Regions from separate parts of the Nonomuraea sp. CX421 genome, predicted to be linked through region 1. Evidence: riboswitches for the same ligand, from Rfam matches in the RefSeq annotation. Region 1 holds a riboswitch; the other holds the start of a gene.
What was found. A riboswitch is a leader RNA that binds a small molecule or an ion and turns the genes downstream of it on or off. The one in region 1 is predicted to bind glycine.
Positions count from the first base shown of each region.

Region 2: another riboswitch for glycine. It lies ahead of gcvT (glycine cleavage system aminomethyltransferase GcvT); the one in region 1 lies ahead of gcvP (aminomethyl-transferring glycine dehydrogenase).

Region 1 is NZ_JCADBK010000010.1:191,440-205,973, reverse strand. It holds gene AC5L3X_RS20365 (AMP-binding protein) at 1-550, shown strand, start outside; gene AC5L3X_RS20360 (hypothetical protein) at 597-938, shown strand; gene AC5L3X_RS20355 (RNA polymerase sigma factor) at 1,100-2,440, shown strand; gene AC5L3X_RS20350 (hypothetical protein) at 2,511-2,906, opposite strand; gene AC5L3X_RS20345 (TetR/AcrR family transcriptional regulator C-terminal domain-containing protein) at 3,020-3,580, shown strand; gene AC5L3X_RS20340 (DUF5999 family protein) at 3,781-3,972, shown strand; gene AC5L3X_RS20335 (alpha/beta hydrolase family protein) at 3,974-4,564, opposite strand; gene AC5L3X_RS20330 (hypothetical protein) at 4,648-4,995, shown strand; gene AC5L3X_RS20325 (tetratricopeptide repeat protein) at 5,068-5,871, opposite strand; gene gcvP (aminomethyl-transferring glycine dehydrogenase) at 6,008-8,869, opposite strand; glycine riboswitch at 8,924-9,020, opposite strand; glycine riboswitch at 9,021-9,111, opposite strand; gene AC5L3X_RS20315 (MerR family transcriptional regulator) at 9,130-9,750, opposite strand; gene AC5L3X_RS20310 (bifunctional nuclease family protein) at 9,898-10,368, opposite strand; gene ftsR (transcriptional regulator FtsR) at 10,476-11,102, opposite strand; gene AC5L3X_RS20300 (double zinc ribbon and FHA domain-containing protein) at 11,126-11,638, opposite strand; gene AC5L3X_RS20295 (sugar phosphate nucleotidyltransferase) at 11,899-14,403, opposite strand; gene clsA (cardiolipin synthase ClsA) at 14,408-14,534, opposite strand, start outside.
Region 2 is NZ_JCADBK010000028.1:62,141-76,674, reverse strand. It holds gene AC5L3X_RS33780 (response regulator transcription factor) at 1-433, opposite strand, end outside; gene AC5L3X_RS33775 (sensor histidine kinase) at 433-1,584, opposite strand; gene AC5L3X_RS33770 (hypothetical protein) at 1,742-1,912, shown strand; gene AC5L3X_RS33765 (hypothetical protein) at 2,239-2,568, shown strand; tRNA gene AC5L3X_RS33760 (tRNA-Leu) at 2,680-2,762, opposite strand; gene bcp (thioredoxin-dependent thiol peroxidase) at 2,858-3,331, opposite strand; gene AC5L3X_RS33750 (DUF3618 domain-containing protein) at 3,477-3,803, shown strand; gene AC5L3X_RS33745 (amino acid deaminase/aldolase) at 3,883-5,076, opposite strand; gene AC5L3X_RS33740 (DUF6286 domain-containing protein) at 5,215-5,814, shown strand; gene AC5L3X_RS33735 (hypothetical protein) at 5,814-6,314, shown strand; gene AC5L3X_RS33730 (hypothetical protein) at 6,346-7,074, opposite strand; gene AC5L3X_RS33725 (SigE family RNA polymerase sigma factor) at 7,061-7,564, opposite strand; gene AC5L3X_RS33720 (hypothetical protein) at 7,716-8,588, shown strand; gene AC5L3X_RS33715 (L-serine ammonia-lyase) at 8,625-10,001, opposite strand; gene gcvH (glycine cleavage system protein GcvH) at 10,053-10,442, opposite strand; gene gcvT (glycine cleavage system aminomethyltransferase GcvT) at 10,439-11,524, opposite strand; glycine riboswitch at 11,559-11,657, opposite strand; glycine riboswitch at 11,658-11,755, opposite strand; gene AC5L3X_RS33700 (gamma-glutamyl-gamma-aminobutyrate hydrolase family protein) at 11,850-12,551, opposite strand; gene AC5L3X_RS33695 (3-oxoacyl-ACP reductase) at 12,551-13,315, opposite strand; gene AC5L3X_RS33690 (aldehyde dehydrogenase family protein) at 13,366-14,534, opposite strand, start outside.

The DNA of each region.
Region 1 (14,534 bases):
TCTCGGTGCCCGGGTGGTCACGACGTATGGGATGAGCGAGACCTGTGGTGGCTGCGTGTACGACGGCCAGCCCCTTTACAATGTAGATCTCAAAATCGGTGACGACGGGCTGATCCGGGTCGCCGGGCCCGTGCTGTTCTCGGGCTACCGGTCCGGCGAGCCGGCGCCCCTCGATGGCGGCTGGTTCGTCACCTCCGACCTGGGCGAGCTGCACGGGGGCCGGCTGCGGGTGCTCGGACGCGCCGACGACGTCATCAACACCGGCGGCGAGAAGGTGGTGGCCGGGGCGGTCGCGGGCGTCCTCGGCGAGCATCCCGCGATCGCCGACGTGGCCGTGGTCGGCTCGCCCCACCCCGAGTGGGGCGAGGTCGTGGTCGCCGTCGTGGTGCCCGCCGATCCCGCGAGCCCGCCCACGCTCTCCCAGCTCCGCGCCTACTCCAGCGACCGCCTGCCGGCCTACGCCGCGCCCCGTGAGCTCCGGCTGACGTCCCGGTTGCCGCTGTTGCCCAACGGCAAGACCGATCTCGTACGACTAAGGTCAGGAACCTGACAGATCGCGAATGCGTCAAAGTGGGCAGAGCACGAAAGGAGCCTTCATGAACCGGTCCCGCAGGATGCTGGCCTCCGCGGTGGTCGTCGGCGTGATCGTCGTCGGCGGCGTCTCGGTAGCGGCCGCCGCCTCGGCGGGCAGGCTCCAGCAGGTCGGCGAGGAGACCGGAGCAGTGCTGGAGAAGGCGTCACCCTCCGGCGGGCCTCTCACCGACCAGATGACCGAGCTGGCCTCGTCCCCCGAGCCGAGCGACGGCTTCGTCGTGTCGAAGGAGGTCAACCCTGACCCCGACGCGGCCGGCGACTACTGGACCGAGGACCGCATGGAGGACGCCGAGCCCATGCCGATGCCCGAGGTCAAGCCGGGCGAAATCGTCATAGGAGACTAGACGCGGAGGGGTGGGTCGCCTTCGGGCGGTCCGCCCCTATTTCCTGCCTACGGGAACAAATCAGGCTATATGGCGTTATTGATACTGGTGCGCTGAGCGGCCGGGCCGCCCCACCACAACCTGCCTGACTCGCTTCTACTCCGTATGGAGGAGGTGTCCTCATGCCCCGAACCGCCGTGGCGAACCCACCCGCGCCCCTCGACCAGCTTCTTGACCGAGGGCGAGCACAGGGTCACCTCTCCCTGGCGGAGCTGCGCGGAGCGTTCGCCGAGGCCGGGATCAGCCCCGCCGACGGCCGGTCGATCCTGCGCGAACTCACCGACGCCGGCGTCAGCCTGGCCGCGGAGGACGAGCCGTCCCCCGGCACACCCGCCGCGAAGACCACCAAGAAGACCACCAGGCGGGCGACCAAGGCGAAGTCTACCGGCTCCCGCACCGCCGGCGCCAAAACCGAGCCCGAGGCGGCTCCCCAGGCTGTCGCCGAGGCCGCCGACCACAGACCTGAGGCCGAGCCCGAGCCCGACGTGATCGCCATGAACGCCGAGGAGGCCGAGCTGGAGAGCGAGGTCAACGACCTCGACGACACCCAGTCGGCCATGGGCGACTCCGTGCACACCTACCTCAAGTCCATCGGCCGCCGGAGCCTGCTCACCGCCGCCCAGGAGGTCGACCTGGCCAGGCGGATCGAGGCCGGCCTGTACGCGGAGTACAAGCTCGAGACGGCCGACGACCTCTCGCCCGACGACCGCGAGGACCTGCTGATGGTCGCCGAGGACGGCAAGGAGGCCAAGAACCACATGCTGGAGGCCAACCTCCGGCTCGTGGTCTCGGTCGCCAAGAAGTACACCGACCGCGGCATGTCCCTGCTCGACGTGGTCCAGGAAGGCAACCTGGGCCTGATCCGGGCCGTGGAGAAGTTCGACTACAGCAAGGGCTTCAAGTTCTCCACCTACGCCATGTGGTGGATCAGGCAGGCCATCCAGCGCGGCTTCGCCGACTCCGCCCGTACCATCCGGCTGCCGGTGCACGTGCTGGAGATGCTGTCCAAGCTGTCGCGCATCGAGCGCGACATGCACCAGCGCCTGGGCCGCGAGCCCACGCCGGAGGAGCTCGCCGTCGAGCTGGACAAGACGCCCGACCAGATCGAGGAGCTGCTGCGGACCAGCCGCCAGCCCATCTCGCTCAACGCGACCATCGGCGAGGACGGTGAGACCACGATCGGCGACCTCATCGAGGACGTCGACTCGCCCGAGGCGTCGGAGATCGTCGACCGCCAGCTGCTGGGCGACCAGCTGCGCGGCGTCCTCGAGAACCTCTCGCCGCGCGAGTCGAAGATCATGGCTCTGCGCTTCGGCCTCGTGGACGGCAAGCCGCACACGCTCGACGAGATCGGCAAGTATCTCGGCCTGACCCGTGAGCGCATCCGCCAGCTCGAGAAGGAGTCGCTCTCCAAGCTGCGCCACCCGAGCAACACCCGCCCGTTGCTCGACTGGGCCAGCTGACCCGTGAAGAAAGCCCCGGCCGAGGTGGCCGGGGCTTTCTCGCGTCGCCGGCCCCCTGGGGGCCCGCCGATCAGAAGGTGGGCACCAGGCGCGGCACGCGCGGGATGCCCGACAGCCGGTTGTCCTCGCGCAGCGTGCGCAGCCGCTCCACCTCGGAGGTCCACATGGCCCCGGCCGGCGTCGCCCTGGCCTTGCGTCTGGCGATGCGGTCGTCATAGGACGTGACGCCGAACGTGCTCCGCTGCCCCGCCTCGGCCGCCCGCAGCGCCTCGGTCAGCGCCCGGTCGAACGCCAGCCCGGCGGCGCGCAACTCGACCTCGTCGGCGTCGCCGGCCCGCAGCTCGCGCACGACCTGCTCGGCCTGCCTGGCCTTCTCCAGCAGCTGAGGGTAGCTCTTGGAGATCTCCAGGTCCGCGTGGTAGCGGACCTCGGCCTCGCGGCTCACCCGCGGACGGAAAAACGCCATCGACTCTGCCCCTTCGCCCCAACGGCTCGATTACCGCGACCAGGGTACGCGCTCCGGCGACACGCGGCGCAATCGGACCGGCGCGACGCCCTTTACATAGTAAGATAATCTCCATGCCCGCCAAGAGACCGCCCGTGCCCCTGTCCCGCGAGCGCATCATCGAGGCCGCGCTGCACATCGCCGACACGCAGGGGCTGCGCCGGCTCACCATGCGCAGGCTCGGCGACGCCCTCCAGGTCGAGGCCATGGCCATCTACCACCACCTGCCGAGGGGCAAGGAGGCGCTGATGGACGCGCTGGCCGAGCATGTGACGGCGGTCCACGTCGAGCAGGCGGCCACCTGGCAGGACACCGCCAGGGCCTGGTGCCGGGCGAGCCGCGAGCTGCTGCGCGACCACCCCGGCGTGCTCGCGCTGGCCCTCACGAAGCCACCCAAAGGCGGCACCGCCGTGGCCGTCAAGGAGCAGACGGAGCAGCTCGCCGACGGCGGCCTGGACGACGCGGCCGAGGCCGTGCGAGCCCTGCGCGCCTACGTCTTCGGCAGCGTGGCGGTGGAGGTGCAGCAGTCGGGCTGGGCCGACCCCGAGGTCGACGAGTGGATCAGGCGCGACGAGCGGGCCGACCTCGACTTCGAGCGCGGGCTGGAGGCCTTGCTACGGGGCTTGCGAACCTAGTGGGCGTGTCGAGCTTGGACCGTTATCCTGCATAAGGCACGCTGTGTCGAAGGTCACACGATGGCGCATCCTCCTCTAACAGTCCTAACGGACTATGTCGGATCGTGTGACATACGCCTCACACTTGCTACAACGACCAACCCGAGCCGCTCCCGTCCTTGCAACCCGGGGGCCATCCACGAGATATCGGAGGCACGCCGATGTGCCCGCACGACCCGGCCTGTCCGTCTGCCGAGGCGCCCGACCGTGAGGCCGCACGCACCCTCGCGAGCCACCCCGAGCAGGGGTGGAGCCTCCTCTGCAACGGCGTGGTCCTGTTCGAGGACACCGGGGAGCTGCTGCCTGGCGGCACCGCCATCGCACCCCACCGCCCTGTGGTGGGCGCCGCCTGACTCAGGCGTAACGGACGATCCACTCCGCCACCACCTCGCCCACCCGGGCGGGGTCCTTCTTCAGGTCATGTCCCTCTCCGGGCAGCACGACCAGCCGTGCCGCGTCGGCCGCCTCGGGCACGCCGAACGGATCCCGGTCCCCGTTGACCACGAGCACGTCCACCCCGGCGTCGCGCAGCTCGCCGGCCCTGGAACGTTCCGGCCTGCCCGGCGGATGCAGGGGGAAGGCCAGCGCCACCACCGCGACCGCGCCGACGGCCCGCGCGGTGCGGCAGGCGACCCGGGCGCCGTTGCTCCGCCCGCCCTGCACCAGCGGCAACTCCGGCCACCGGGCCCGCAGCTCGCCGAGCACCACGCCCCAGGCCTCGTCCTGCCGGACGGCCGAGCCGGGCGCTCGGGCCCCCGCCAGCCGGAACGGCTGCGTCACCCGCGCCACGCTGGCCCCCACGCCCAGCGCCGCGTCGCGCACCGCCAGCAGGTCGGGCGCGTCCACTCCCCCGGCCGAACCGTGGGTCAGCACCAGCAGCATCCTGGGCCGCTCCGCCTCATCGACCTCGACCGTCGCCGGACCACGCGGCGTCTCCACCTTCATGGGCAGCACCGTACTCAGGGAGGAGGGCGGCATGCCCCTCAGGTGGGATGACGGCGTGCCGCCCCTCAGGGAGGATGGTCTTCATGCCGGACCACCGACCCATCCGTGAGGATCTCCAGGCGACGCTCGACGCCCGCCGCGACCTCGGCCCCGACTACGAGGCGGCGCTGGTCGACTCGTTCGCCGAACGGCTCGACGCGACGATCGCGGCCCGCGTGAGCGCCGAGCTGCACCGTCATGGCCCAGCGCCGCGCCCGTCCAAGGGCCCCGGCGCCTCGATGATCCCGCTCGCGCTGGGCTCCATGGGCCTGGGCGTCCCGCTGACCGCCATCGCCTCGGCCAACGCCGGCCTGCTCGGCCTCGCCGTCACCTGGATGGCCATCGCGATCATCAACATCGCCGCCGCCATGGCCATCATGCGCCGCGGCTGACCGCGCGAGCAGGCGCCACCGGGCGGGCGCCGGGCGGGGTGGGGCGGGTGGGCGCCGGGCGCGCGAAGCGCGTCAGGTGTCGCGGCCGTGACGGAGCCGGACCTCACCCGCGAGCGCCTCGTCCTCGTGGTCGAGGCCGTAGGCCCAGACGCGGTCGGCATCGTCGAGCCGGCCGCGCAGTGGCAGGGTGCGGGCGAGCAGCTCGATGGCCAGGCCGCTGGTCGCGGCGTCGCCGCCGTCGTCGACCGCCTGGGCGAACTCCGCGCAGGCGAGCTCCAGATGCGCGATGCCGAGCTGGACCCGCAGCCGGGCCACCGAGTCAGCCGGGGCGCTCTCCAGAGCCTCCAGCAGCACCTCGGCCGCCGCGCCGGGCTCGCCTCGCTCCAGCAGCAGGTCGGCTAGCTGCTGCGCGGCGTGCACACGCAGCTCGTCGTCGTCACCGGCCACCTCGGCGGCTGAGCGCAGCGCGCTCTCGGCCTCGTCGTAGTCGTCGGCCTCCGCGGCGAGCCGGGCCAGCGCGAGGTGGGCCAGCGGGACGTAGGCGGGGGTGCCGACACCGAGCACCGCCTGCCAGGCGCCCCTGGCCTGCTCGGCTCTCCCTTCGCGTTCGAAGCCCTGCGCCAGGTGGCAGGCCGCCTGGGCGGCGAACTCGGGATGGCCGGTGGCCAGCGCGGTCCTGGCCGCGGCGCGGGCGCCCTCGACGTCGCCACGCTCCTCCAGCACCACGGCCAGACCGACGGCCGCCTGTGCCCGGTCGGGCCCGTCGGGGTCGGCGGCGAGCTCGGTGAGGATGGCCGCGGCCCCCTCCAGGTCGCCGTCCTCGGCCAGGCGGCGGGCGGTGTCGAGAGGCGGGGTCTCCAGCTCGGATGACGTCAAGAGAGCTCCTTCGGCGACGATCGCACCGAGCCTAACCACTCCGGCTGATCATGTCTGCCGACTTGACACTCCCGGACCGGAACGTCCCTCGGCCCTCCCCCGGCGGGCGGGAAGGGGCCGCGGGACGACGCGGAGGTCAGTCCTCGTACGCCTCGAGCGGCGGGCAGGAGCACACCAGGTTGCGGTCGCCGTAGGCCTGGTCGATGCGGCGCACCGGAACCCAGTACTTGCCGTCGCGCAGCGAGGGCACCGGGTAGGCCGCCTCGCCGCGGGAGTAGGGGTGCTCCCACGCGTCGGACGTGACGGCCTCGGCGGTGTGCGGGGCGTTGCGCAGCGGGTTGTCGGTCCTGTCGTACTCGCCGGAGGCGACCCGCGCGATCTCGCCCCGGATGGCGATCATGGCGTCGGCGAACCGGTCGAGCTCGGCCAGGTCCTCGCTCTCGGTGGGCTCGATCATCAGCGTGCCGGCGACGGGGAACGACATCGTGGGCGCGTGGAACCCGTAGTCGATGAGCCGCTTGGCCACGTCGTCGACGGTGACGCCGGTCTCCTTGGTGATCTGGCGCAGGTCCACGATGCACTCGTGGGCCACCAGCCCGCCGCGCCCGGTGTAGAGCACCGGGTAGTGCGGGGCGAGCCGCCGGGCCAGGTAGTTGGCCGACAGGATGGCCTGCTCGGTCGCCGCGGTGAGGCCGTCGCCGCCCATCATCCTGATGTACGCCCAGGAGATCGGCAGGATGCCGGCCGAGCCGTAGGGGGCGGCCGAGACCGGGCCGACCGGCGAGCCGTCGCGCAGCGGGTGACCGGGGAGGTAGGCGGCCAGGTGACCGCGGACCGCGACGGGGCCGACGCCGGGACCGCCGCCCCCGTGCGGGATGCAGAACGTCTTGTGCAGGTTGAGGTGGGACACGTCGGCGCCGAAGTGGCCCGGCTTGGCCAGTCCTACCAGCGCGTTGAGGTTGGCCCCGTCGACGTAGACCTGGCCGCCGGCGTCGTGCGCCTTGGCGCAGATCTCGGTGATGGTCTCCTCGTAGACGCCGTGCGTGGACGGGTAGGTGACCATGATGGCGGCCAGCTCGGGGCCGTGCTTGGCGATCTTGGCGTCGAGATCGGCCAGGTCGACGTTGCCCTCGGTGTCGCAGGCCACGACGACGACCCGCATCCCGGCCATGACGGCGCTGGCCGCGTTGGTGCCGTGGGCCGACGACGGGATGAGGCACACGTCGCGCCCGGTGTCGCCGTTCGCCTGGTGGTAGGCGCGGATGGCCAGCAGCCCGGCGAACTCGCCCTGGGAGCCCGCGTTGGGCTGGATGGAGACGGCGTCGTAGCCGGTCAGCTCGGCCAGCCAGCCCTCCAGCGTCTCGATCAGCTCGCGGTATCCGGCGGTCTGCTCCTCGGGCGCGTAGGGGTGGATCGCGGCGAACTCGGGCCAGGTGATGGGCTCCATCTCGGTGGTCGCGTTGAGTTTCATCGTGCACGAGCCGAGCGGGATCATCGACCGGTCGAGCGCGATGTCCTTGTCCTGGAGCCTGCGCAGGTAGCGCAGCATCGCGGTCTCGGAGCGGTGGCTGTGGAAGACCGGGTGGGTCAGGTAGCCGGACTCGCGGGCCAGCGTGGCGGGCAGCCGGTCGAGCCCAGCGTCGGCGGCCAGCTCGTCGAGCTCGGCCCGCGTGCCGGCCTCGTGGCCGAGCACCTGGCCGAAGGCCGCGAGGACGTGTTCGAGCTCGGCCGTCGTGGTCTTCTCGTCGCAGGCGGCGGAGACGTGGTCGGCGTCGGCGCGCCAGAGGTTGACGCCGCGTCCGGCGGCCTCACGCACGACGTCGGCCGCGCGGCCGGGCACGCGGGCCAGCACGGTGTCGAAGAACTCGTCGTGCACGACCTCGACGCCGGCCCGGCGCAGCGCCTCGGCCAGCACGGCGGCGTGCCGGTGCACCCGGGAGGCGATGCGGCGCAGCCCCTCGGGGCCGTGGTAGACGGCGTACATCCCGGCGATGACGGCGAGCAGCACCTGGGCGGTGCAGATGTTGCTGGTCGCCTTCTCGCGGCGGATGTGCTGCTCGCGGGTCTGCAGGGCCAGCCGGTAGGCGGGGTCGCCGTCGGTGTCGATCGAGACGCCCACGAGGCGGCCGGGCATCTGGCGCTGCAACCCCTCGCGTACGGACATGTACGCCGCGTGCGGCCCCCCGAAGCCGAACGGCACGCCGAACCGCTGGGAGGAGCCGATGGCGATGTCGGCGCCCAGCTCGCCCGGGGCGGCGAGCAGGGTGAGCGCCAGCAGGTCGGCGGCGGCCACCACGAGGGCGCCCGCGTCGTGCGCGGCGGCGGCGACCGAGCGGAAGTCGCGGGCCCGGCCGGATGCGCCCGGATACTGCACGAGCACGCCGAAGCACTCGGGCAGGTCGCCGTCGAGGGAGTGCTCGACGAGCGTGATGCCGAGCGGCTCGGCTCGGGTGGTCAGCACCGCCTTGGTCTGGGGCAGCGCGTCGGCGTCGACGACGAACACGGAGCTCTTGGACCGGCCGGCCCGCCGGGCCAGCGTCATGGCCTCGGCGGCGGCGGTGGCCTCGTCGAGCAGCGACGCGCCCGCCACGTCGAGCCCCGTGAGGTCGGTCACCACGGTCTGGAAGTTCAGCAGCGCCTCGAGGCGGCCCTGCGAGATCTCGGGCTGGTAGGGCGTGTAGGCGGTGTACCAGCCGGGGTTCTCCAGCAGGTTGCGCCGGATGACGGCGGGCGTGATGGTGTCGTGGTAGCCCAGCCCGATCATGGAGGTCTGGACGCGGTTGCGGCCGGCCAGGGCGCGCAGCTCGGCGATGGCCTCGTGCTCGCTCGCCGCGGCGGGCAGCGCCAGCCGGTCCTTCGTCCTGATGCCCTCGGGCACGGCCACGGCTACCAGGTCGGCGACCGATTCGAAGCCCACGCTCTCGAGCATGCGCTGCTGCTCGGACTCCGATGGGCCGATGTGCCGGGTCGAGAACGGCGGAAGTGACAGGTCGGTCATGGAGATGCCTCCCGAGGCTGTGGAGACCGGCGCCGGGGCGCGGGCGCGTGCCGGATCTCCCCCTCTGTCATGTCGACCTGAGAGCTTCACCCAGAGGGCTTGCACCGTCGGTGAGACGCGCCTGGCGGACGCGCCTGCTTTCCAGAGTTGCCTCGCCCGAGCGGTACGGGTGCCTGAGAGATTCCGGGGAGGTTGCTCCTTCGGCGCCCCGGTCAGGCCGGGGACTCTCCCGCACGGGGTTGCCAGCTTGTCCTAGATTACTACCCTGTGCGGCGAGCCCGTCGCCGCTGGGCCAGTTCGTCAGCGGGGTGGTCGGCCGGGACGGTGTCCGCGACCGCCGCGCGTTCCCCCGGCAGCTCCGCGAGCGAGCCCTCGACCTCACGCCAGACCCGGCCGAGCGCGATGCCGAACACGCCCTGGCCGCCCTGGAGCAGGTCGATCACCTCGTCGGCCGAGGTGCACTCGTAGACGCTGACGCCGTCGCTCATCAGGGTGATCTGCGCGAGGTCTCCCACCCCGCGGTCACGCAGGTGCTGGACGGCGGTGCGGATCTGCTGGAGGGAGACCCCGGTGTCGAGCAGCCGTTTGACGACCTTGAGCACCAGGATGTCGCGGAAGCTGTAGAGGCGCTGCGAACCGGAGCCCTGAGCGGCCCTTATCGTGGGTTCGACCAGGCCGGTGCGCGCCCAGTAGTCGAGCTGCCTGTAGGTGATGCCGGCCGCCGAACAGGCCGTCGGGCCACGGTAGCCGATGTCCATCGGCAGCGTCGCCGGCTGCTCGTCGAAAAGCAGCCCCTGCTCTCCGGCACGCTGCCGCGCACTCTCACGCCGCACCGGATCTTCCTGGCCGGCCGTCTTTCCCTCGCCGCTGCTGACCGCCACGCGGACCTCCGGCTTTCTCTCATCCCATGGTCTGATCTGGGGGTTAGTAAAGGGCGACCACGGGTTTCACTTGCACCGTAGGACCGTGACCATGCGCAGTCAACGATCCGGCTCGGCGCGTCGTGAAGCGTAAATGCACTGAAATACCTACCCCGCCCTGCCGAAGTCCTCGGGAGTGATCGTGTCAAGAAACTCCCTGAACTTCTCCACCTCGTCCTCCTGGTCGTCAGGGATGATCACCCCTGCCTCCTGGACGACCTCCTCGCTGGCGAAGATGCGTGCCCCGGTGCGCAGGGCGAGCGCGATCGAGTCGGACGGCCGCGCGCTCACCTCCACGCCGTTGGAGAAGACGAGGTCGGCGAAGAAGATGCCTTCGCGCAGGGCGACGATGTTGACGGCACGCAGGCCGACGCCCAGCGCGCTCAGCACGTCCCGGAAAAGGTCATGCGTGAGCGGCCGGGGAGGCGGCTCCTCCGCTTGGGCCAACGCGATGGCCGTCGCTTCGGTCATGCCGATCCATATAGGAAGGAACCGCTCCCCGTGTGCCTCCTTGAGCAAGACGATCGGCTGATTTGTGGGCATTTCTACCCGAACGCCCACGACCTCCATCTGCAACACGGGCTGCTCCGTATCGACCGGCCGGTGACCCGGCACGGCTCATTTCTGGTCCGCTTCTGCAATTCAACGTAACACCCGGTGGGCCTCGAATGTCCCGCCGGTCCGGTTCATCGCCCCAGAACGCCGCGCACCCCCGCGCGCACAAGGGCGGCGTGCAGTTCGAGCAGCAGGGAGGACAACTCCCTGGCGATCTCGTCGGCCTCGCCGATCGCGCCCGGCGCGCGGCGTTTCAGGATCGGCGCGACCGCCTGTTCGACCAGGCCGCTCTCACGCTCGGCCGCCGCCTTGACGGCGCGCAGGTGGCGGGCGTGCAGCCCGAACCGGGACAGCGCGCCGACGCTGCGCGCGACGTCGAGCGCGTCCTGGTCGTAGCGCCTGGCCCGCGCGGCGAGCAGGCCGTAGTCCTCGAGCTCGGCGAGGGTCTCCTCGTCGAGCCCGGCCGCCTCCAGCAACTCCGCGCGGCTGAGCAGCACCTCGCGGCTTTCCGGCACGGCGCGCGGACGACCGAGCTCCTCGGCCATCTTGTCCTTGATCACCCGCAGCGGGAGGTAGTGGTCGCGCTGTTCGGTGAGGATGTAGCGCAGTTGCTGCACGTGCAGGTGGGTGAACTTACGGTAACCCGACGGACTGCGCTCGGGCTCGATGAGACCCTCGCCCTCCAGGAAGCGGATCTTGGAGATCGTCACGTCGGGGAACTCGCCCTGCAGGAGCGCGAGCACCTCCCCGATGCTCATGTGCGAGCGTGCCGCCTGCGAGCTCATGCGCCGGCGGCGGTCCGCATCAGGAAGACCAGCCGGAACTTGCCGATCTGCACCTCGTCGCCGGAGTGCAGCGGCACCTCCTCGATGCGCTCCCTGTTGACGTAGGTGCCGTTGAGGCTGCCCACGTCACGCACCGAGAACTGGCCCCCGCGGTGCCGGTAGAACTCGACGTGACGCCGCGAGACCGTGATGTCGTCGAGGAAGATGTCGCTCTCGGGATGGCGCCCGGTGGTGGTCAGGTCCTTGTCCAGCCGGAACCGGCTGCCCTGGTTGGGGCCCCTGGTCACGCTGAGCAACGCCGTGCCGGGCGGCAGCTGTTCGACCAGCGCCCGCTCGGCCAGGAGCATGTCTCCGGTCTCAGCCTCGTACGCCTCGATTCCCGCGACGGAGATCGTCGAGGTGGTATCCGCGGAGACCTCGGGTCTGGTCAGCGGTGACCCACAACGGGAACAGAAACGGGCATCCTCGGGGTTGGCGTGCCCGCACTGCGTGCAGTAGACGCTCGGCATCGATCGGCTCGGCCTCCTACCGCGAAGACGCGGCGACGGTGCTCGGGGCGCGCCTCGCTTCGCTCTTCAAGTTTGCGAATGCCGCAACTTACGCTGCTGAACGGCAAAGGTCAAGGCGGGGCGCTGGACGACAGTTCGGACGGTGACAAAGTTACCGCCGCCCGAGCCTGAAGGTCCATGCCGCCGCGCGTTTCCCACCATACGATCATGCAAGCCCCGGCGCGAGCGTCCGGTCAAGATCACAGAGGGCGATATTACCCTCAAGTGGCCGCGTCCTCGACGATTCTGGCCCAACGTTCCAGAAGCGACTGGGCGGTGTCGACGTCCTGGGCCTCGGCCCACAGGTCGGTGACCGGCTCGGTGGCGGCGGGCAGGATCAGCACCCAGCTGCCGTCGTCGCCCACGACCCGCACTCCGTCGGTGGTGTCGATCCGGTGCCCGTCGGAGCCCGCCTCGGCCGACTCGATGACCGACCGCATCACCGCCCCCTTGGCCGCCCAGCGCGTCGGCACGGTCCGCTTGAGCAGCTTGGCCTCGGGGATGCGGGCGTCGATCTGGCTGAGCGAGAGCCGGGTGCGGGCGACGAGCCCGAGCAGCCGCATGAACGCGGCCAGCCCGTCGATGGCCGGGGTGAACTCCGGCACGACGAAGCCGCCCCGGCCGTCGGCCGCGAAGATCATGTCGTCTTCCGCCGCCGCGGAGGTGAGCGCGTCGAGGGCGGTCGAGGTCCACTGCACCTGTACGCCGTGGAAGCGGCAGACCTGCTCGGCCACCCTGGTGGTGGTGACGGGCAGGGCCACCCGGCCGCCCCCGCGCTCGGCGGCGATCAGGTCGAGCACCACGAGCAGCGCCCGTTCCTCGCCGATCAGCTGGCCCATCTCGTCCACCAGCGCGATCCGCTCGCCGACCGGGTCGAAGCGGACCCCGAACGCCGCCCGCGAGGAGCTGACCAGCTCCGACAGGCGTTGCAGATCGCGGCGGCGCTCGGCGAGCGTCTCGGTGGGCGAGGCTTCGTCGAGCCGGGCGTTGACCGTGAGCACCTCGACCCCGACGCGGCCGAGCAGGGTGGGCAGGACGAGCGAGGAGGTGCCGCCCGCGCAGTCGACCACCACCTTCATGTCGCGGATGCCGGTCATGTCCACGCGGCGCAGCAGCTCGTACGCGTAGTCCTCGACGACCCTGGCCGGATAGGCGAGTTCGGCGATCTCGCCGGGGAAGGCCCGGCGGAACTCCTGCCGGGAGAAGACCCGTTCCAGCTTGCGCTGGGCGGCCGCCGGCAGGTCGGCGCCCCGGTCGTCCATGATCACGATGTCCACGCTCTGCGGGTCGCCGGCGCTGGTGCGCAGCGCGATGCCCCCGGCGGCCGACTCGCGGGAGGTGTGGAAGCGGGCCACGGGCAGCGGGGCGGCCTGCAGGTCGAGCACGTTGATGGCGCTGGCGGTGAGCGCGCCGATCACGGCCCGCTTGAGCGCCCTGGCCGCCAGGGAGGAGTCGCGGGCGGTGACGACGTGCTCGCCCTTCTTCAGGGTCGTCGCGTAGGCGCTGGCCAGCCGTACGCACAGCTCGGGGGTGATCTCCACGTTGACCAGCCCGCTGACCCCCTTGGGCCCGAAGAGGCTGCGCTGGCCGCGCGACTCCCAGATGACGCTGGTGTTGACGACCGCGCCGGCCTCGATGGTCTTGAACGGGTAGATCTTGACGCCGCTGGAGACGTACACCTCGGGCTCGATGACGCACTCGTCGCCGATGACCGCGTTCTCCTCGATGCGGGCGCCGGTCATCACGTCGGTGTTCTTGCCGATGACGCAGCCGCGCAGGTGGGTCCCGGGGCCGAGGTAGACGTTGTCGTGCACGACCGCGCGGTGCAGGAACGCCCCCTCGCGGACCACCGCGTTGTTGCCCAGGACGGTGTATTCGCGCAGCTCGGCCCCGGCCTCGACCTTGGCGTAGTCGCCGATGAGCAGCGGGCCCTTGAGCACCGCGTCGGTGTCGATCGAGGCCGACTCGGCCACCCAGACGCCGGGCGAGAGCTCGAAGCCGCCGATGTCCAGCTTGACCCGGCCGGACAGGGCGTCGGCGTGGGCCTTGAGGTAGCTGTCGTGGCTGCCGACGTCCTCCCAGTAGCCGTCGGCGATGTAGCCGTAGATGGGGGCGCCGGCGGCGAGGAGGTCGGGGAACACGTCGGCCGACCAGTCGACGGGCTCGCCGGCCGCGACCCGGTCGAGGACCTCGGGCTCCATGACGTAGACGCCGGTGTTGACGGTGTCGGAGAAGACCTGGCCCCAGGTGGGCTTCTCCAGGAAGCGCTGCACCCGGCCGGACTCGTCGACGATGATGATCCCGAATTCGAGCGGGTTCGGGACGCGTTTCAGGCCGATCGTGATAAGCGCCGAATTTTCGCGATGAAACCGGACCATATCTGACAAATCGATATCGGTGAGAGCGTCGCCGGAGATGACGAGGAAGCGGTCGTCACGCAGACGGTCGGCGGCGTTCTTGACGCTGCCCGCCGTGCCGAGGGGCAGCTCCTCCGTGGCGTACTGCAGGCTCATCCCGAGCTCGTCGCCGTCGCCGAAGTAGTTGCGCACGAGTGCGGCAAGGAACTGGACCGTGACGACGGTCTCGGTGACCGCGTGCCGCTTGAGCAGGCGCAACACGTGTTCCATGATCGGGCGATTGGCTACAGGAAGCAGGGGTTTGGGCTGGTTGGCGGTCATCGGACGCAGCCGAGTCCCCTCCCCGCCCGCCATGACGACCGCCTTCACCCGATCACTCCTTAGAGGTCGCAGTTACGAGCCGACGCACCTGTATCACATACAGCAACCCTGCCCACCAGTACAGACCCGTTCCCCAGAGGGCGAAGGCCCACCCGACAATTCGGGCCATATCGGCGTAC
Region 2 (14,534 bases), on a different contig from region 1:
CGTCGCCCGGCTCCCCGGAGGGCAGCACGGCGGCGAACCGGGTGAGCATCCGCCGCAGCGTGCTCGGCGCCACCACCGAGTCGCCGCCGTGCACGGTCCTGATCGCGGTCACCAGGTCGCCGGGCGGCACGTCCTTCAGCAGGAAGCCCGACGCTCCCGCCTTCACCGCCGCGAACGCGTACTCATCCAGGTCGAACGTGGTCAGGATGAGCACCTTCGGGCCCTCGATGCGCCTGGTCGCCTCGACGCCGTCCATCCTCGGCATGCGCACGTCCATGAGCACCACGTCCACCTCGACGGCGCGCAGCACCTCCAGCGCCTCGGCGCCGTCGGCCGCCTCGGCCACCACCTCGATGTCCGGCTGCGCGCCCAGCACCATCCGGAACCCGGCCCGCAGCAGCTCCTGGTCGTCGACCAGCATCACCCTGATCACTAGGCCGCCCTCGTCACCGGCACCGGCAGCCTGGCCAGCACCTCGAAGCCGCCGCCCGGCCGCGGTTCGGCCGACACCGTCCCGCCGTACATGCTCGCCCTCTCGCGCATCCCGATCAGGCCGTGCCCGTCGGGGCTGCGGGGCGCCGCCGCGCCCCTGCCGTCGTCGGTCACCCGTACGACCAGCTCGGATCCGGTGTAGCCGAGCTCGACCAGCGCGCGGGCGCCGGGGCCGCCGTGCTTGAGCGTGTTGGTCAGCGCCTCCTGCACGATGCGGTAGACCGCGAGCTGATGCCCCTCCGGCAGCTCCACCGGCCCGCCGCCGACGTCCAGCCGCGCGGGCACGCCCGCCTCGCGCACCAGCTCCGCCAGCTGCGCCAGGCCCGGCTGCGGCGTGTAGTCGGTGCGGTCCGTCTCGTCCTGGCGGAGCACGCCGACCAGCCTGCGCATCTCCGCGAGCGCCTCACGCCCGGTCCTGGAGATGTTCTGTACGGCCAGCCGGGCCTGCTCGGGGTCGCCGTCGATGGCGTAGCCGGCGCCGTCGGCCTGGACGACCATCACGCTGACGTTGTGCGCCACCACGTCGTGCAGCTCCCTGGCGATGCGGGCGCGCTCGGCCGCCGCGGCCATCCTGGCCTGCTGGTCGCGTTCGCGCTCGGCCCGCTCGGCGCGTTCCTCCAGGCCCTCCAGGTAGCGCCTGCGCGTGCTCGCGTACAGGCCGGTGAGCCAGATCGTCACGATGAAGATGGAGCCGCTGAAGAACATGCTGAACGAGACCGTGTCCCAGCTCACGAGCACCAGGAACACCCCCAGCTCGCAGATCAGCCCCGCCGCGAGCGCCCACGGGAACGAGCACGAGGAGGCCACCGCCCAGAGCGCCGCCAGCACCGCGAGGTTGGCAGGCAGCGGGTCGATCCCCGCCAGCCACTGCCCGAAGCTGACCAGGGCGACGACCGAGAACGCCGTTATCGGGTGCCTGCGCAGCCACAGCAGCGGCGCCAGCAGCGCCGCCGAGAGGGCCAGGTAGCCGGCGCGGTTCTGCACCGCTGGTGACCACATGGTCACCAGGGCCAGCACGACCAGCGGCGCCACCCGGAGGGCGTCCATCGCCTTGCCGTGGCGCGTCGACCACGCGCGTACCCTCCCGAACACCTCTTCACGATATGTAGGCATTGCCGGGACTTGGTCAGTCTTGAGGCTGAAGTTCGTGTACGACTCAGGTCTTACGCGGGGCTTACGGTGGTTGCGGCAATCTTGTACCTGGGAGCGCCTGTTGTGGGCGAGTAAAGGGAGATCGTGATGGCGGATCATGATCGCGCTGGTGGGTCGCGTGGCGGAGAAGAAGCGCCGCGCGACCCGGCAGACGTTCCATCCACGGATGTTCCGGACCCGCGCGATCGTCCCGGTGACGATCCATCCACGGATGTTCCGGACCCGCGCGATCGTCCCGGTGACGATCCAGCCGCGGATGTCCCCTTAGCGAACGTTCCGCCGCCGGCCGCCGCGTCGGGAGACCCGGCCTCCGGCGAGCCCGAGACCGCTACCGGACCGGCCGCTCCAGGTCCGGCGCCGACGACCCCAGGCCCGACAGTCGCAGGCCCGGCCGCTATAGGTCCGGCCGGCCCTGGGCCTGGTGCCACTGGTCATGAGTACGGTTTCGCCGGCGGTGGTCACACCGGCCCGGGTGCGGGTCCCGGGGCCGGGGCTCGGCCGCCAGGCTGGAGACCACCGCCACCGGGTGGGTTCCGCGACTTCGTACGGCAGAAGCCCGCGCAGATCATCGGCGCCGGGCTCATCGGGCTGATCGTGGGCGGACTGCTGGGGGGTGGTGCCGTGGCCGTGATCAGCGGCCACGGCACCGCCCGCGACGACCGTCACGTCCACTGGCGGCACCCGGGCTGGGGCGACCGCGGCGGGCCCGGCCACCAGGGCGGCGGGCCCGGCTACCAGGGCGGAGGGCCCGGCTACCAGGAGTGCTGGCGCGTCCCGGGCGGGATGTACTGCGGTCACGGCGGGCCGTACCCCTATCCGGCGTATCCCGCGCCGACGATGATGCCGCGCATCCCGCCCACGCCCGTCCCCACGACGTCGATGATGCCGACGCCGGTGCCCGCGACCCCGGTCCCGACGGGATAGAAGGGGCTTCGCGAGCAGTTACCCGGGGCAGGGGCTGTGAACGACTCATCTCCGGCATGCGGAGGCCGACGGAATCAGGTGACGACATTCGCCGGCCGATGTCGGCGAATGTGCGGGCGGGGGGATTCGAACCCCCACAGTGTCTCCACCAACAGAACCTAAATCTGCCGCGTATGCCATTTCGCCACGCCCGCGAGGCCCGGTCAAGGCGGGCCCGGGCTAGTTTAGCGCCCCAGCGGTCTCGCCGCCGCACCATAGCGGGCCCCTTGGCGAGGGGCCCGCGAGAGCGTCAGGCGAGGCCGAGCTTCTTCTTCAGGCTCGCCACATGGCCGGTGGCCTTCACGTTGTAGAGGGCCTGCTCGATCTTGCCGTCGGCGTCGATGACGAAGGTCGAGCGGATCACGCCCACGACCTCCTTGCCGTAGAGCTTCTTGGTGCCATGGGCGCCGTAGGCCTGGTGAACGTCAAGACCGGGGTCTGACAGCAGGGGGAAGGTGAGCGCGTCGCGTTCGGCGAACTTGGCGAGCTTCGCGGGCTTGTCCTTCGACACGCCGAGCACCACGAAACCCTCGGTGGTCAACTGGCCGAGGCTGTCGCGGAAATCGCAGGCCTGCTTGGTGCAGCCGGGCGTCATCGCGGCAGGGTAGAAATAGAGGATCACCCGCTTGCCGCGGAGGTCTTCCAGGGAGACCGACTTTCCGTCGGCTGTGGGTAGCGTGAACTCGGGCGCGGCGTCGCCGGGCGCGAGCTTGGTTTCGGTCATGTGGCCCTCCTGAGTTCCTGTGGCAAACCTACCGGCCTGCCCGCCGTGCCGTACGGCGTGCTGACCTGACAGACTGATCACGACCGGAGCGGATGCGACTCGTTCGGCACGCGGAGCGGGCATGGGCGCGGTCGAAAGGAGAGTCATGGTTGACACCGATCCCGATGAGCTGGAGCGGCGGATCGCGCAGACGCGCGCGGAGCTGGCGCACACGGTCGACGCCATCGCCGACCGCGTGAGTCCCAAGCGGGTGGCCGAGCGCACGGTCACCGACGTCAAGACGAGGGCGGGACATCTCGTCTCGTCCGTCGGCGACGCGCTGGGCATGTCGTCACGGCCGGTGGAGTTCGGCGACGACCCCGACCGGCTGTGGGAGGAGGAGCGGCCCAATCCGGGGCCGGTGCTCATCGCGGTGGGCGCGGCACTGGTGATCGGCGCCGCGTTCGTGCTCTGGCGCCGCCGTCGCCGCTGACGCGGCCGGCGCTGAGGAACGGTCCCAGGAGAACGTTCCTCAGCGGAACGGATTCGAGAGAAACGGTTTTCAACGGTCCTCAGAGGAACGTTCTGCCCTCGCCCCGATATGTGGGCACCGTCTCGACGATGGTGTCGCCTTCGACGAGGTGGAGCGCGGCGAACCGTTCGCACAGCTCGCCCGCCTTGGCGTGCCTGAACCACGTCCGGTCGCCCACTCGCAGATCCTGCGCCGTCTGGCCGATCAGCGGGGTCTGCACCTCACCGGCGCCCTCGTCGGCCGAGTAGCGCAGCCCCGCCGGGAGGTACGGCTGGGGCAGCCGGCTCCGGTCGGCGGGCCCCGAGGCGAGGTAGCCCCCGCCGAGCACCGTGACCGTGTCGAGCGCGGGGCGGCGGACGACCGGGAGGGCGAAGAGCGCGGCCGGGCGGCCGGTGAAGCCGCGGTAGAAGTCGAACAGGCGCGGGTGGAAGAACCCCGACCCCGCGGCGACCTCGGTGACGGCCTTCTCGCGCACGGTCCGCTCGATGGAGCCGGTGCCGCCGCCGTTGACGAACTCCAGGTCGCAGATCTGGCGGACGGCGTTCACGATGCGGCCGCGGCGCAGGACGAGGTCGCGGGCGGAGCGGCCCTGCATGAACCGGATCGCGCGGGTGTACATCGCGTTGCCCGGCGGGTCGTCGCCGACGCCGGCGATCTGGGCCTCGTAGGCCATCAGGCCGACCAGGTGGTAGCCGGGCCGCTTGGCGATCTCGGCGGCCAGGTCGGCGGCCTGTTCGGGCTCGCGGATGGCGGAGCGCAGCGCCCCTGCCCGGAACTTGCCGCCAAGAGCGACATATCCGGTGTCGATGTCCATAGATATCCGGATTTCGTGGCGGGGCTGCACCCCCTCCAGCACGTCGTCGAGGTGGTCCAGGTGCTCGGCCGAGTCCACGGTCAGCGTGATCTCCCTGGCCGCCCGCGCGTCACCGGCCAGCGCGGCGAGCGCCTGCCGGTCGGCCGTCGGGTAGGCCACCAGGACGTCGGTGAACCCCTCGGCCACCAGCCAGAGCGCCTCCGGCAGGGTGAACGCCATCAACCCGCGGAAGCCGTCCAGGTCGAGGATCCGGCGCAGCACGGGCCGCGAACGGATCGACTTGGTGGCCACCCTGATCGGTTTGCCTCCGGCGCGCCGCGCCATGTCCGCCGCGTTGGCGCGCATGGCGGCGAGGTCGAGGATCGCGAACGGGGGGTCGAGCGCCGCGGTGGCCCGGTCGTATCGCTGGCGGTCGTTCATACCAGGAGCGTAACGGCATACCGGGCAAAAGAATATGAGGGGAATTCACGTTACCTGTTTCGCCAGTAATGATCCCGCAAACGGGCGGCGAGGGCATGGTCGGTGCGATGCCCGCTCCGTGTACCTCTGATCGGTGTGATGACCACGCTCCAGCAGATACTGCCCGGTGCCGCCGTCGCCGCACCGGAGAGCCCGCTGCGCAGATCGCGCCGGGCGCTCAGACCCGCGCGCACCCCGGCGGGGGTCACGGTGGCCCTCGCGCTGACCGTGGCGCTGGCGCTCACCGCCGCGGAGGTGGCGACCGCGCTGGTGGGCCGGCCGCTCGGCCTGCTGCCGGTGGACCGCCTGATCGAGCTGGCCGGCCGGTCCTCGTGGCGCGACCTGTCACTCGGCGCGCTCGGTCTCGCGGCCGCCGGCCTGGTGCTGCTGCTCCTCGCGGCCGTGCCCGGCCGCTGCACGCTGGTGCCGGTCGAGGCCTCCGACCCCAACATCGTCATCGGCATCACCCGGTCCGGGCTGCGCCGCACCCTCCGCAACGTCGCCCAGGAGGTCGAGGGCGTCAACAAGGCGAAGGTACGGCTACGCAGGCGGACGATCGAGGTCACCGTGAGAACCGGCCCGGAGAGCACGGGCGCGATGCTCCGCCACGTCGGCAACGCCGTGGGCGACAGGTTGGCCGGCCTGGGCACCCTCTCCACGGGCGAGGTCGTGGTCCGGCTGCGCAGGAGGGGAATCTGATGCGGCAGTACACGGGCAACCGGATCGGCCTGGCCGTGGTCGGGGCGCTGATGCTGGTCATCGGCGGCTACGCCTGGGCGCGCGGCCAGGACAGGCTGCCGGGCCTGCCGTCACGGGCCAAGGTGCTGCCGGAGCGCGTCGCCGAGTTGATCGCCGAGCGGCCCTGGGCGCTGTGGCTGCTGGCGTTGACGCTGCTGCTGCTGGCCCTGGTCACGCTCCGCTGGCTGCTGATCAGCCTGGGCTGGGGCCGCCTCGGCGCCCGCTCCGGCACCGGGACCGCCATGCTCTGCGTCGGCCTCAAGGACATCGAGGGGCTCACCCGGGCGGGGGTGCGCGTCATGGGCAACGGCGCACGCCTGCGCGTCTCGGTCACCTGCCCGGCCGTGGCCGACGTGGGGGCCATGGTCGGCAAGCTCGACCGGGAGATCGTGGGCCGCATCCGCCGCGAGGTCCAGGACGACGAGCTCGACACCCTCGTCCGCCTCCACGTCCGCCGCTGACTCAGCCGCCCGGCCGGCTTCCCCGCCGGGGTCAGAGAGTGGAGGTGAGCCCCTCCGCGATCTTCTTCAGCTCGGCGTTGACGGCCCCGTCGCCGGCGAACTCCTTCGCGTAGATGGGGCTGAACGAGATCTCGGCCCACTGCCGGTCGCTCAGTCTGAGGAAGAGCGTCGGGGTGCCCTTCCCGCCGTCCTCGCCGACGTTCTGCACGACCAGGTAGCCGGTGCGGTCGCCGATGGTCACCTCCGCACCGTCCCCCTCGTCGCGGTAGTCCTGGATCCGGTCGCCGGGCTCCTGGACGGTCGCCTCCTCATGCATGACGATCTGGACACAGTAGCCGTCACGCCTGTCGCCCGTGTAGTTGTAGGAGGTCCAGTACCTGTCGCCGAAGTTCACCGACCAGTTGGACCACCGCAGGCGCTCGGGCAGGTAGCCCACCTTGACGTGCCCGAACTCTTTCCCGTCGCCCAGGTCCCCGAGGTTCGGCGGGTCGGACCGCAGGGGCGGGGTGTCGTCGATGGGTGGTTCCGGCGTCACGGAGACCGTGGCCTGATCGCCGGCCGTGGCCACCGAGCCGGCGGTCAGGAAGGCGACGGGCGCGGCGACGACGACGGCCACGGACGCGGCCACCGCGGCGGCCCAGGCCCTTCTCCTCTTGTGCCGGGAGGAGCGCAACACCCGCTCCGCCAGGTCGGGCGCGGCGTACAGGCTCGCGGTCTCGTCCGCCATGAGCCGGCGGATCTCTTCCTCAAGCGTGGGCATTCCTGATCACTCCTTCCACTGTTTCCCGGCCGAGCGCCGAGCGGAGCTTGGCCAGGGCCTTCGACGCCTGGCTCTTGACCGTGCCGACCGCGCATCCGAGCACCTCGGCGGTCTGTGTCTCGCTGAGGTCCTCCCAGTACCGCAGGACGACCACCGCGCGCTGCCGGGGCGGCAGGGCGCGCAGCGCCTCCATGAGCACATGACGCAGGTCGGCGTCGGTCGCGCGGGCCGACGTCTCCGGCGGGCTGTGCATCGGGATGACGCTGAGGATCGCCCGGCGGCGGGCGCGGCTGATGGCGGTGTTGACGATGACGCGCCGCACGTAGGGCTCAAGGCTTTCGTGGCGGACCCGGTGCAGGTTCCGGTACGTACGCTCCAGCGCCGTCTGCAACACGTCCTCGGCCTCCGCCCTGTCGCCACAGGCGAGATAGGCGACCCGCAGCAGGCTCGTGCCACGTGCGGCCACGAAAGCGCTGAAATCATGTTCCACGGCGCTCATGGTTGTCTGTCCGGTTTCACGCCTCCTAATACGCCTCGGCCTTCGCGATCGTTGCCCGCCGACGAGGAACAGTTCGCGGGCAACCGTTGGCCGGGACCCAGGCGTATGGACAGTTGTGACTTCGCACCCATGGAGGAAACTTATGAAGTTCGCAACCGCGTCGGCCCGGCGGCTGATCAGCCTCGGTGTGGGCCTGGCCGTGGGAGCGGCCGTCCTGGGCGTGCCGGCCGCCGCGGCCGCTCCCCCGGAGGGCGCCTACTGGCACACCAGGACCCTGACGACGACCACCCACCCCTGGCGGTTCGGCACCAAGTCGCACCCCTACTCGCTGCTCCAGCAGGAGATCACGGAGAGGTGGACCGCGCCCGACGGCAGGTCGTGGTCCGGGTACCGGGAGCTGGGGTCGCTGCCGAAGAGCGCGGCGGACAAGAAGGCGTGGCAGCGCGACGGCTCGCCCACCAAGTGGACCGAATCGATCGACGGCAAGACCGTGAAGTTGTCCACCCAGCCCGCCAAGGGCCGCGTGGACCAGGCGCCGCCGCCGAACTCGTTCTTCTTCGCGGAGCAGTGGCTGACGTACGACGAGGTCCAGCGACTGCCCGCCGACCCGGACCGCCTGAAGGCCTGGGTCGCGGAGGCGGGCCGGGTCGGCCGCGAGAACTCCATCGGCGGCAACTGGCTCTCGGCCCTGCCTGAGATCCTGTACGACCTTCCCGCTCCGAAGGAGGTCCGCGTCGCGGCCTACCAGGCGCTGCTGACGATGCCGGGCGTGCGCGCTGAGGGCAACGCGAAGGACAAACTGGGCAGATCCGGCACGATCCTCCTGATCGACAGGCCGGGCGGGAAGGGCACGGTCCCCATCAAGGTGAGACTGATCGTGGACACCGGCAGGATGGCGCTGCTGTCACAGGACGACACGGCCACGTACCCGAAAGAGCAGCTCGTGATCAAGACCAGCAAGCTGGTCGAGTCCGGCTGGACCGACTCCCCGCCGGCCGTGCCGGCCCTGCCCTGACGGGTGCCACGACAGCTCGAACCGGTGACCGGGCCGTCAGCACTCGATGACGTTGACGGCCAGGCCGCCGCGGGACGTCTCCTTGTACTTGTCGAGCATGTCGCGCCCGGTGTCGCGCATCGTCTTGATGGCCTTGTCGAGGGCGACGAAGTGACGTCCGTCGCCGCGCAGCGCGATGCGGGCCGCGGTGATGGCCTTGATGGAGGCGACCGCGTTGCGCTCGATGCACGGGATCTGGACGAGGCCGCCGATGGGGTCGCAGGTCAGGCCGAGGTTGTGCTCGATGCCGATCTCGGCGGCGTTCTCCACCTGTTCGGGCGTGCCGCCGAGCACCTCCGTCAGGCCGGCCGACGCCATCGAGCAGGCCGAGCCGACCTCGCCCTGGCAGCCGACCTCGGCCCCCGAGATGGAGGCGTTCTCCTTGAACAGCACGCCGATCGCCGCCGCCGTGAGCAGGAAGCGGACCACGCCCTCGTCGTCGGCCGACGGGACGAAGCGGGAGTAGTAGGTCAGCACGGCCGGGATGATGCCGGCGGCGCCGTTGGTGGGAGCGGTGACGATGCGGCCGCCGGCGGCGTTCTCCTCGTTGACGGCCAGCGCGAACAGCGACACCCAGTCGAGCGCGCGCAGCGGGTCGGTCTCCGACGCCTCGGTCTGCAGGCGGCGGTGCAGCTGGTTGGCGCGCCGCTTGACCTTGAGGCCGCCCGGCAGCACGCCCTCCTTGGAGATGCCGCGCCGCACGCACTCGGACATGACCTGCCACAGCCGCAGGATCTCGGCGCGGATCTCGTCCTCGGTGCGGCCGAACGCCTTCTCGTTCTCCATCATCAGGGCGGAGATCGACAGGCCGGTGGCGGTGCAGTGCTTGAGCAGCTCCTCGCCGGTCGTGAACGGGTAGGGCAGCACGGTGTCGTCCGGCTTGATCCGGTCGGCGCCGGTGGCGTTCTCGTCCACCACGAAGCCGCCGCCGACCGAGAAGTAGACCTTCTCGCGCAGCGGCTCGCCGGAGTCGGTGTAGGCGGTGAAGCGCATGCCGTTGGGGTGCTCGGGCAGCGAGATCTTCCGCTCGAAGACCAGGTTCTCGCCGACCACGAACGGGATCTCCCGTGTGCCGTACAGCTTGACCGTGCCGGAGTCGCGCATCTCCGCGAGCCGGGCGTCGATGCCGTCGACGTCCACCAGCTCGGGCTTCTCGCCCGACAGGCCCAGCAGGACGGCCTTGTCGCTGCCGTGGCCCTTGCCGGTCAGGCCGAGGGAGCCGTACAGGATGGCGTCGACGCGAGACGTCCGCGGCAGCAGGCCGTCGTCGTGCAGGCCGCGGGCGAACCTGTGCGCGGCGGCCATCGGGCCGCCCGTGTGGGAGCTCGACGGGCCGATGCCGATCTTGAAGAGGTCGAAGACGCTGATCGCCATGGAGATGCGCCTCTCAGCAGGGCCGGGGCCCGGCAGGGCCCCGGCGGACGGTCAGGACTCGCCTGAGGTGAGCGCTGTGTATTCCTCGGCGGACAGCAGGTCCTCGGGGTCGCCCTCGACGCGCACCCGGAACATCCAGCCCTCGCCATAGGGGTCACTGTTGGCCAGCGACGGGTCGTCCACGATGGCCTGGTTGACCTCGACGATCTCGCCGCCCACGGGGGCGTAGATCTCGCTCACGGACTTGGTCGACTCCACCTCGCCGACGGAGTCACCGGCCGCGATGCTGGCGCCCGCCTCCGGGAGCTGCACGTAGACGACGTCACCAAGGGCCTCCGCCGCGTACGCGGTGATGCCGACCGTCACCGTGATGCCGTCGTCCAGCCCGGCCACCCACTCGTGTTCCTTGGTGTAGCTCAGGTCGTCAGGGATGTTGCTCACTTGTTCCTCCTGTAGAAGGGCAGCTCCACCAGGTCCACTGGTTCATGGCTGCCCCGGATGTCCACGGCCAGACCTGCTTCGGCCCCGGTGTCGACGTAGGCCAGCGCGATGGGCTTGCCCAGGGTCTGGGAAGGCGCCCCGCTGGTGACCTCGCCGACGACGGCACCGTCCTTGGTGACCGGGTACCCGTGGCGGGGGACCCGGCGGCCACGCGCGACCAGGCCGACGAGCCGGCGCCGGGGCGGGGTGTCCTTGACCGCCTCCAGTGCCGACCTGCCGACGAAGTCGCCCGGCTTGTCGAATTTCACCACTCTGCCCAGTCCCGCGTCGAACGGGGTGAGCTCCGGGCCCAGCTCGTTGCCGTAGAGCGGCATCCCGGCCTCCAGCCGGAGCGTGTCGCGGCTGGACAGCCCCGCGGGCAGCAGTCCGTACGGCTCACCCGCCACGGTCAGGGCCTGCCAGAGCGGCACTGCGTCCTGGGCGGCCACGAACAGCTCGAAGCCGTCCTCGCCGGTGTAGCCGGTGCGGGCGATCAGCGCCTCCCGGCCGTCGACCAGGCCGGGCAGGCCCGCGTAGTACTTGAGCCCGGCGAGGTCGGCGTCGGTGAGCGTGGCGAGGATCTCCTGGGCGCGCGGCCCCTGCACGGCGATCAGCGCGTACTGCTCCGAACGGTCCTCCACCACCGCGTCGTACGGCTTGGCGCGGTCCGTCAGCTCCGCCGCGACCTTCTCGTAGTTGGAGGCGTTGGCCACCACCATGAACTCCTCGTCGCCCAGCCGGTAGACGATGAGGTCGTCGAGCACGCCGCCCCGCTCGTTGACGATCATGGTGTAGCGGGCCCGGCCGGGCGTGAGCGCCGACAGCTGCCCGACCAGCGCGTAGTCGAGCGCCTCGGCCGCCTGGGGGCCGGTCACGAAGATCTCGCCCATGTGCGACAGGTCGAACAGCCCGGCCGCCTGCCGGACGGCGTTGTGCTCGGCGGACTCGCTGCCGTAGCGGAGCGGCATGAGCCAGCCGGCGAAGTCGGTCAGGGTCGCGCCGAGACTCTCGTGAACGTCTCGCAGCGGTGTCGGTCGGGACATAGGTCGCACCTCAGGGCAGGGTCGGATGCCAGGATCCTCCCCCTCTGTCATCGATGCCTGAGAGCTTCGCCCAGGATTTGCCCGGACTTTCACCTTCGGCGAGGCCGCGCGGGACCTGCTTTCCAGAGGTCACCTCGTCCGTGCGGTCCTTTGCCTTGAGAGGTTCGCGGGGAGGGCTTGCTCCTTCAGGGGCCCTGGATGGCGGTCAGGGCGCTCTCCCGCACGGTTTTGTCGGTGATGTCCGCAAGCCTAGTGCCGGGACGGTGGTGTTGTCGCGTCCCGGCCCCGTCGGATCCCATGCGGGCGGGCGAGGCCCGCCCGCCCGTCAGCAGGCCGCGACCAGGGCCTCGAACAGGACGCGGTCCGTGGCCGCCTCCGGATGCCACTGGACGGCCACGGCGAAGTCGTGCGTGTCGAGCTCCACCGCCTCGATGATGCCGTCGCCGGCCGTGGCCGTGACGGTGAGCTCCGGGGCGAGGCGGTCGATGGCCTGGTGGTGATAGTGGGGGACGTCGACGGGGCCGTCACCCAGGGCCTTGGCCACCCGGGTGCCGGGGACGGGGCGCACCGGGAGCTCGCCGAAGTGGCCGGGCGAGGGGGAGTGCCCGGTGTGGCCGACCACGTCGGGGAGATGCTGGTGGAGGGTGCCGCCGAGCGCCACGTTCAGCACCTGGAGGCCCCGGCAGATGCCCAGGAACGGCAGCCGGGCTTCCAGGGCCGCCTCCATCACCGCAAATTCGGCCTCGTCCCGAAATTTCCGGATGTAGCCGGTGGTTGGCTGCTCGGCCTGGCCGTACCGCGCGGGGTCGATGTCGCCCCCGCCGGCCAGGATGAGCCCGTCGAGCCGGCCCACCAGCGAGGCCGGCTCACCGGCCGGCGGCAGCAGCACCGGCTGGCCGCCCGCCGCCGTCACCTGCTCCACGTACATGTACGGCAGCAGCGCGACCGGCAGATCCCACACGGTGTAGCGCGCCGGCTCGACGTAGGTCGTGATCCCGATGACCGGACGCCGCGTGATCCCGCCCACTACAGCGGCGTGACGTAGGCGCTGGAGATGCCGCCGTCGACCAGGAACTCCGAGCCCGTGATGAACGACGCGTCATCGCTGGCCAGGAACGCCACCGCCGCCGCGATCTCGGCAGCCTCGGCGAAGCGGCCGACGGGCACGTGCACCAGGCGGCGCTGCGCCCGCTCCGGGTCCTTGGCGAACAGCTCCCGCAGCAGCGGCGTGTTGACCGGCCCGGGGCACAGGGCGTTGACCCGGATGCCCTCGCGGGCGAACTGCACGCCCAGCTCGCGCGACATCGCCAGCACCCCGCCCTTGGAGGCGGTGTAGGAGATCTGCGACGTCGCCGACCCCATGACCGCCACGAACGACGCCGTGTTGATGATCGAGCCCTTGCCCTGCCGGCGCATGTAGGGGATCACGTGCTTGCAGCACAGGTAGACGCTGGTCAGGTTGACCTCCTGCACCCGCCGCCAGGCGTCGATCCCGGTCTCCAGGATCGAGTCGTCGTCGGGCGGCGAGATGCCGGCGTTGTTGAACGCGATGTCCACGGAGCCGTAGGTGTCGAACGCCGTCTGGTACATCCGCGCCACGTCGTCGTCGCTGGTCACGTCCGCTCGGACGAACAGCCCGCCGACCTCGGTCGCGGCCTTGGCGCCCGCCTCGGCGTCGACGTCGGCGCAGACCACCTTGGCGCCCTCCTCGGCGAACCGGTGGGCGGTGGCCAGCCCGATGCCGCTGCCCGCGCCGGTGATGACGGCGACGCGGTCCCGCAAACGCTGCATAGATGTCACTCCGTTGAGGTGGATCGCCCGCTGGTCGAGGCGGGCCGATGTCAGTCCGTTGAGATGAAGACGTTCTTGGTCTCGGTGAACGCGGTGAGGGCGTCCGGGCCGAGCTCCCGGCCGAGACCGGACTCCTTGAAGCCGCCGAACGGTGTCCAGTAGCGCACCGAGGAGTTGGAGTTGACCGACAACGCACCGGCCTCGACGGCGCGCGCGACGCGCAGCGCCCGCCCGACGTCTCGGGTCCAGATGGAGCCGCTCAGCCCGTAGCGGGTGTCGTTGGCGATCCGTACGGCCTCCGCCTCGTCGGCGAACGGCACCACCGACACCACCGGACCGAAGATCTCCTCGGTGAAGGCGCGGTCGGTGAGCCGCGAGGTGAGCACGGTCGGCGGGAACCAGTAGCCCTTGCCGGACGGGCACGAGCCCTGCAGGTAGGGCGTCCCGTCGACGAAGCCGCGCACCCGGGCCAGGTGCTCGGCGCTGACCAGCGGCCCCATCTCGGTGCTCTCGTCGAGCGGGTCCCCGACTCTGATGCCGGTCACGGCCGCGCTGAGCCGCTGGAGGAAGTCGTCGTAGACCTCGGCCTGGACGAGCAGCCGGGACCGGGCACAGCAGTCCTGTCCGGAGTTGTCGAAGACGGCGTAGGGAGCGGCTTTCGCCGCCTTCTCCAGGTCTGAGTCGGCGAAAACGATGTTCGCCGACTTGCCGCCCAGCTCCAGCGTGACCCGTTTGACCTGGGCAGCGGCCTTCGCCGCGATCTCCTTGCCCACCTCGGTGGAGCCGGTGAACACGATCTTGGCCACGTCGGGGTGCTCGACCAGGCGGGCTCCCGCCACCTCCCCTGCTCCAGGCAGGACCTGGAGCACCCCCTCGGGGAGGCCCGCCGCCAAGGCCAGCTCGGCCAGCCTCAGCGCGGTCAGCGGAGTCCATTCGGCGGGCTTCACGATCACCGTGTTGCCCGCCGCCAGCGCCGGGGCGACGCCCCAGCTCATGATCAGCATGGGGAAGTTCCACGGCACGATCACGCCGACCACGCCCAGGGGCTCCTGGAACGTGACATCGACGCCGCCGGGCACCGGAATCTGCCTGCCGTGGTTGCGCTCGGGCGCCCCGGCGTAGAAGTGCAGCACGTCGCGGACGGCGCCGGCCTCCCAGCGGGCGTTGCCGATCGGGTGGCCCGCGTTGGCGACCTCCAGCAGGGCCAGCTCCTCGCGGT